Regions from separate parts of the Cupriavidus sp. 01L46 genome, predicted to be linked through region 1. Evidence: predicted binding sites of a transcription regulator. Region 1 holds the regulator's gene; the other holds the start of a gene.
The links. The regulator HrcA, encoded in region 1, represses chaperone genes, less so after heat shock. The targets are predictions, from matches to a motif close to TTAGCACTCNNNNNNNNNGAGTGCTAA.
Positions count from the first base shown of each region.

Region 2: rpoH (RNA polymerase sigma factor RpoH) is a predicted target of HrcA. The motif match lies at 1,786-1,812, and genes of this name have one in related genera.

Region 1 covers NZ_JBFTSF010000061.1:29,453-32,865, forward strand. The annotation lists gene recN (DNA repair protein RecN) at 1-361, opposite strand, end outside; gene AC1DS3_RS13340 (NAD kinase) at 434-1,351, opposite strand; gene hrcA (heat-inducible transcriptional repressor HrcA) at 1,466-2,503, shown strand; gene hemH (ferrochelatase) at 2,616-3,413, shown strand, end outside.
Region 2 covers NZ_JBFTSF010000045.1:5,141-8,553, forward strand. The annotation lists gene AC1DS3_RS10630 (SCO family protein) at 57-683, shown strand; gene rpoH (RNA polymerase sigma factor RpoH) at 773-1,669, opposite strand; gene AC1DS3_RS10640 (pirin family protein) at 2,067-2,942, shown strand; gene ybiB (DNA-binding protein YbiB) at 2,967-3,413, opposite strand, start outside.

The DNA of each region.
Region 1 (3,413 bases):
CGCCGATGTCGCGCAGCTGGCCCAGCGTGGCGGCGGCGCCATTGATAAAGGCCTTGCCGCGCCCGCTGGCGTCGACCGTGCGGCGCAGCAGCACCGTGCCTTCGTCGCCGGTGAGATCGTGTTCGGCCAGCCAGGCGTCGAGCCCGGCCGGGGTGGAAAAGGTGGCGCTGATGCTGGCCCGGGCGGCGCCTTCGCGGACCACGCCGGCGTCGGCGCGCTCACCCAGCACCAGGGCCAGCGCATCGATCAGGATCGACTTGCCGGCGCCGGTCTCGCCGGTGAAGACGGTGAAGCCCGGGGAGAAGTCGAGGTCGAGGGTATCGACAATGACGAAATCGCGGATGGACAGGCTGCGCAGCATCGTGGTCGACGGGTCGGGGCTGGGTGATGTCAGGGGACGGATCTGGGCCGGATCGGTGCGGGCCGGGGCGGATCAGAGCCGGTTGTCTTCGCTCGGGTACTCGTGCCAGTGCAGCTTCTTGCGCAGCGTGGCGTAATAGTTGTAGCCGATCGGGTGCAGCAGGTTGACGGTCTTGGCCGAGCGCCGCACCACGATGCGGTCGCCGGGCAAGAGCGAGGTCAGCGACTGCATGTCGAAGTTCACGCTGGCGTCACGCGCCGTGGCGACCTCGATCGACACCTCGGCATCGTGCGGCAGCACGATCGGGCGGTTGGACAGCGCATGCGGGGCAATCGGCACCAGCACCAGGCCCGACAGGGTCGGGTGCAGGATCGGGCCGCCCGCCGACAACGCATAGGCGGTCGAGCCGGTCGGCGTGGAGACGATCAGGCCATCGGAGCGCTGGTTGTACATGAAGTGGCCGTCCACCGACACCGCCAGCTCGACCATGCCGGAAATGCCGGAACGGTTGACCACGACGTCGTTGAAGGCCAGCGCGGAGAAGATCACGCCATCGTCGCGCACCACCTGGGACTCCAGCAGCATGCGGGTCTCGGACTCGTAGCGGCCCGCCAGCATGTCGGGCAGCACCGAGTGCACGTCCTGCAAGGGGATGTCGGTCATGAAGCCAAGGCGCCCGTGGTTCACGCCGATCAGCGGCACCGGGTAGCCGGCCAGCTGGCGCGCCAGGCCCAGCAGGGTGCCGTCGCCGCCGAGCACCACCGCCACATCGGCATGCTTGCCGATCTCGTCGGGCGCCAGCGCCGGATAGTCGGTCAGTCCGGTGGCCAGGGCCGTGTCTCGCTCGAACACCACATCCTGGCCGTTCCTGAGGATACAGGCGGCCAGCTCTTCCAGCGGGCCCTCGATGCCGGCTGTGGCGTACCTGCCGATCAGGGCGACGGTGCGAAATGGGGCGCGCGCGGCGCCGGGCTTGGGGAGCGAAGACATGCCGGGATTAGACCATACCGCCGTGACCATTGTCAGCAGGAGGGCGCTTGGCGCCGGGCCGGATCGCCGATGAGCCGCCCGAATGGTGAAAACTTGCGTAAAATCAGGAGCATCATGGATGAACGTGCGAAAACGCTTCTCAAAACCCTCATCGAGCGCTACATCGCCGAGGGGCAGCCCGTGGGCTCACGGACCTTGTCGAAGTACTCGGGGCTCGACCTGTCTCCGGCCACCATCCGCAATGTGATGTCCGACCTGGAGGAAATGGGGTTCATTGCCAGCCCGCATACCTCGGCCGGGCGCATTCCCACGCCGCGCGGCTACCGGCTGTTCGTGGACACCATGCTGACCGCCCAGCCGCTGGATGGCGCGCTCAACCTGGCCGAGCTGACCGGCAAGATCCGGGGCCAGCTGGAGGGCCRGCAGCTCGGGCCGCAGCGGATGATCACGTCGGCGGCGCACACCTTGTCCAACCTGTCGCAGTTCGCCGGCGTGGTGATGACCCCCAGGCGCGCCCAGGCGTTCCGCCAGGTCGAATTCATGCGGCTTTCGGACAAGCGCATCCTGCTGATCATCGTCACCCCCGAGGGCGACGTGCAGAACCGCATCATCCAGACCGAGCTGCCGTATTCCCCGTCGCAACTGGTCGAAGCCGCCAATTTCATCAACTCGCACTTTGCCGGCATGAGCTTCGACAATGTGCGCGACCACCTGCGCGGCGAGCTGCGGGCGCTGCGCATGGATATGTCGCAGCTGATGCAGGCCGCGGTGGAGGCGGGGAGCAATGCCATGGCCGAGGGGGAAGACGACCATGTCTTCATCTCGGGCGAGCGCAAGCTGCTGGAGGTGGAAGACCTGTCGTCCAGCATGGAAAAGCTGCGCCGCCTGTTCGACGTGTTCGAGCACAAGACCGGCCTGCTCAAGCTGCTCGATGTCTCCAGCCACGCCCAGGGCGTGCAGATCTTCATCGGCGGCGAGAGCAAACTGGTGCCGCTCGAAGACATGGCGGTCATCACCGCGCCCTATGAAGTCGACGGCCAGATCGTCGGCACGCTCGGGGTGATCGGGCCGACCCGCATGGCCTACGAACGGGTGATCCCGATCRTCGACATCACCGCGCGCCTGTTGTCCAGCGCGCTCAGCCAGAACTAGTGTTGGCTCGGCCCTGTCTTACAAACTGCCTGTTCCCCGCATCCTGTAAGCTCGGCGAAACCTGGCGGCCGCGCGTCCTGTGCCCGCGCCGCCCCGCCACACCGGAAATTACATGACGTTTACCCCTGAACCGGCCTACCAGCATGGCCAGGCGCCGCGCACGGCCATCCTGCTGATCAACCTCGGCACCCCGGATGCGCCAACGCCGAAGGCGGTCGGCAGCTACCTCAAGCAGTTCCTGTCCGACCCGCGCGTCGTGGAGATCCCACGCGCGGCGTGGCTACCGCTGCTGTACGGCATCATCGTGCCGCTGCGCTCGCGCGCTTCGGCGATGAAGTACGAGTCGATCTGGCTGCGGGAGGCGCATATGACGGGTTCCCCGCTGCTGGTGCACACCGAGCGCCAGGCTCACGCCTTGCAACTGCTGCTGAACCAGCAAGGCCATGAGGTGACAGTGGCGTGCGCCATGCGGTACGGCAATCCGTCGATCGGCTCGGTGCTGGAAGCGCTGCGCCGCCAGGGGACCGAGCGCATCCTGCTGCTGCCGCTATATCCACAGTACTCCGGCACCACCACGGCGACGGGCTTCGACGAGGTGTTCCGGGTACTCAAGCAGTGGCGAAACCAGCCGGAGCTGCGGCTGGTCAAGCATTTCCACGACCATCCGGCCTATCTTGCCGCCTTGCACCAGCAGGTGGGGGCATACTGGGCGCAGCATGGCACGCCGGATTTCGCGCGGGGCGACAAGCTGATCCTGTCGTTTCACGGCGTGCCGCGCCGCACGCTGGAGCTCGGCGACCCCTACCATTGCGAGTGCCTCAAGACCGGGCGCCTGCTGGGCGAGGCGCTGGGCCTGCAGCCCGGGCAGTACCAGGTCACCTTTCAGTCACGCTTTGGCAAGGCGGAGTGG
Region 2 (3,413 bases), on a different contig from region 1:
GTCGCGTCCAGCCGCCTGCCGGGCGGCGCCGGCTGGCCAACACCACCCGAACTCGCATGCCAAACCACTTCCCTTCAGGCTTCCTCCCCACCTTCGCGACCTTCCGCCGGTTTTGCCTGCTGGCCCTGTGCGCGCTGCTGCTGGCGGCATGCGGCCAGCAGAAGGCTTCCTTCAAGAACGTCGATATCACCGGCGGCAGTGAGTTCGGCAAGGACTTCGTCCTCACCGACCACAACGGCAAGGTGCGTTCCATTGGCGACTTCAAGGGCAAGGCGGTAGTGATGTTCTTCGGCTATACGCATTGCCCTGACGTGTGCCCGACCACCATGGCCGAGCTCAAGGCGGTGATGGAGCAATTGGGGCCGGACGCCGACAAGGTGCAGGTGCTGTTCGTGACGGTGGATCCGGAGCGCGATACGCAGGCGCTGCTGGCGCAGTATGTGCCGGCCTTCGATCCGCGCTTCCTGGGCATGCGCCCGGCCGACGATGCCGCGCTGCAGAAGGTTGCCAAGGACTTCAAGGTGTTCTACGCCAAGGTGCCGGGCACGTCCCCGAACAACTACACCATGGATCACTCGGCGGGCAGCTATGTGTTCGACCCGAGCGGCAAGCTGCGCCTGTTTATCCGCCACGGCCAGGGGCCGGAGCCGATCGTGCACGACCTCAAGCAACTGCTGTCCTGAGGCGAGCCGCCGGCGGCGAAGCCGGCAGGCAAAATAAAACAGGGCCGGTCTCGCGACCGGCCCTGTTCTACTTTTGGCGCGCTTAAGTCTTAGGCAAAAGCCTGCAGCGCACCCTTCATCTTCTTCATCGCCGCGGTTTCGATCTGGCGGATGCGTTCGGCGGAAACGCCGAATTCGTCAGCCAGTTCGTGCAGCGTGGAGCCGCCCGAGCCGTCGTCGTTGACCTGCAGCCAGCGCGCCTCGATGATGCGGCGGCTACGGTCGTCGAGCTTGGACAGCGCTTCTTCCAGGCCTTGCACCTGCAGGCGGTCGTGGCGCTGGGCCTCGATCACGCGGGTGGGCTCATTGTGGTTGTCGGCCAGGTAGGCGATGGGCGCGAAGTCCTCTTCGCCATCGTCGATCTGCCCTTCGAGCGCCAGGTCGCCGCCCGACAGGCGGGTTTCCATCTCCATCACTTCTTCCGGCTTGACGTTCAGCTCACGCGCAACCGCGTCGATCTGTTCCGGCGTGAAGGTATGGGCACCCTGCTTGTGGCTGCGCAGGTTGAAGAACAGCTTGCGCTGAGCCTTGGTGGTAGCCACCTTGACCATGCGCCAGTTCTTCAGCACGTATTCGTGGATCTCGGCCTTGATCCAGTGCATCGCATACGACACCAGCCGCACGCCCTGATCCGGGTCGAAGCGCTTCACAGCCTTCATCAGGCCGATATTGCCTTCCTGAATCAGGTCTGCGTGGGGCAGGCCATAGCCGAGGTACTGGCGGGCGATGGACACCACCAGGCGCAGGTGCGACAGCACCATGCGGCGCGCAGCATCGACGGAATCATGCTCGCGCAACTCGCGCGCGAGCCGCTGCTCTTCCTCGGGGGTAAGCAGGGGAATACGGTGGACAGCCTGGATATAGCTGTCGATATTTCCCAGCGTTCCGGGAAAGGTCAGCGCAAACGTCCCGGCGCCTTGCGGCACCGTAGGCAGACGGTTGGTCATTTGGGTTTGGTCAGCAGATAGGACTGCGTTCACTCGATTGCTCCTTTCGCATCCGGCGGGTGGGTTGCCCGCTTGTGCGGCCCTTTTTGGGGTCTCGCACTGCATTGCAACACATATTAGCACTCAAGCCGGGGGACTGCTAAGTTGGAGTACCAATAGGGTTGATAGTTCCTGGTAATCGAATGGTTATTCTACATAGTATTTTAATCCGACATCTTGCGGAATGTGACGAGGCCACTATCTCACGCGGGTGCGCGAACGATCCGACCATGATTAGAGGGCCACTGGCCCTGCCGGTTCTGTCGCCAGTTGAGATGCTGTGTTTCGCTAGCAGCTACACTCTTTTCATTTGTCTCAGTGGTGCTGAGCGCCAGCATCGACCAAACCGGGGAACATCATGTCTGCTATCGAGCACTTGTTAAAGCCGCACACCCGTGACCTCGGCGACTTTGCCGTGAGCCGTCTGCTGCCCGCCGCGGCAACCCAGACTGTCGGCCCATTCATCTTTTTCGACCACATGGGCCCGGTGGCCATGCCGCCCGGAGAAGGCGCCGATGTGCGCCCGCATCCCCACATCGGACTGGCCACGGTCACCTACCTGTTCGAGGGTGAGATCCTTCACCACGACAGCCTGGGCAGCAAACAGGTCATCAGGCCGGGCGACGTGAACTGGATGACGGCTGGCAGCGGCATCGCGCACTCGGAGCGCTCGCCCCAGTCCGCCCGCGATGCCGGGCCGCGCCTGCACGGCATCCAGACCTGGGTGGCGCTGCCCAAGGAGTACGAGAACGTCGAGCCGTCCTTTCATCACCATCCGGCCGCGACGCTGCCCAAGCTGGAGCGCCCTGGCGTACGCATGACGGTGATTGCGGGCGATGCGTTTGGCGCCGAGGCGCCGGTGAAGGTGTTCAGCCGCACGCTCTACGTGGCCATTGAGCTCGACGCGGGCGCCAGCCTGGAGATTCCGGCGGAACACGCCGAGCGCGGCATCTACCCGGCGGACGGCACCATCGCCCTGGACGGCGAAGTGTTGCCCGAGCGGCACCTGGCAGTGCTGGTGCCGGGCCAGCCGGTGACGTTGACGGCGCAGGTGGCGTCGCGCGTGATGCTGCTCGGCGGCGACCCGACCGACGGCCATCGCTTCATCTTCTGGAATTTCGTTGCCAGCACCAAGGAAGCAATCGAAGCAGCCTCCAAACGCTGGGAGGATGACCAGTTCCCGCGCGTGCCGGGCGAGAGCGACCGCATTCCGCTGCCACCGCGCAAGCGCTAAAGGCCCCTGCTTGCCGGGCCAGGCTCAGACCGGGCTGGCCCAGGCCACGCGCGTGCCTTGCTGCAGGCAGTCGCGGATGGCGTCGATCTGCGTGGCGATCGGGGCAGGCACAGGCGCCTTGCCGTCCAGCACGAGGCGGATCCAGGCCGCGGTCTGGTCCACGTCACTGCCGGGCGGCAATTCCGGCACTTCAACGATGGAGCCCGACGTCGGGTCGACCAAGGTGCGTTGATGCCCGTCGTGCAGCCAGTCGATGCGGCTGTTGCGCCGGGCATCCGCGACCACCTCGCCCTCGGTGCCTCGCGCCAGCAGCACATTGGCGGGCTCGCGCGAGAAATAATCGGTCAGGGTTTCGCGGTACTCGGGGTGGGTGTAGCTATACAGCCGCAGCGCCTCGGCCGGGCTGTGCGCGCCCACAGGCTGCAGCATCTTGACCACCGTATGCGCAGAGTTGCGCAAGCCGATCTGCAT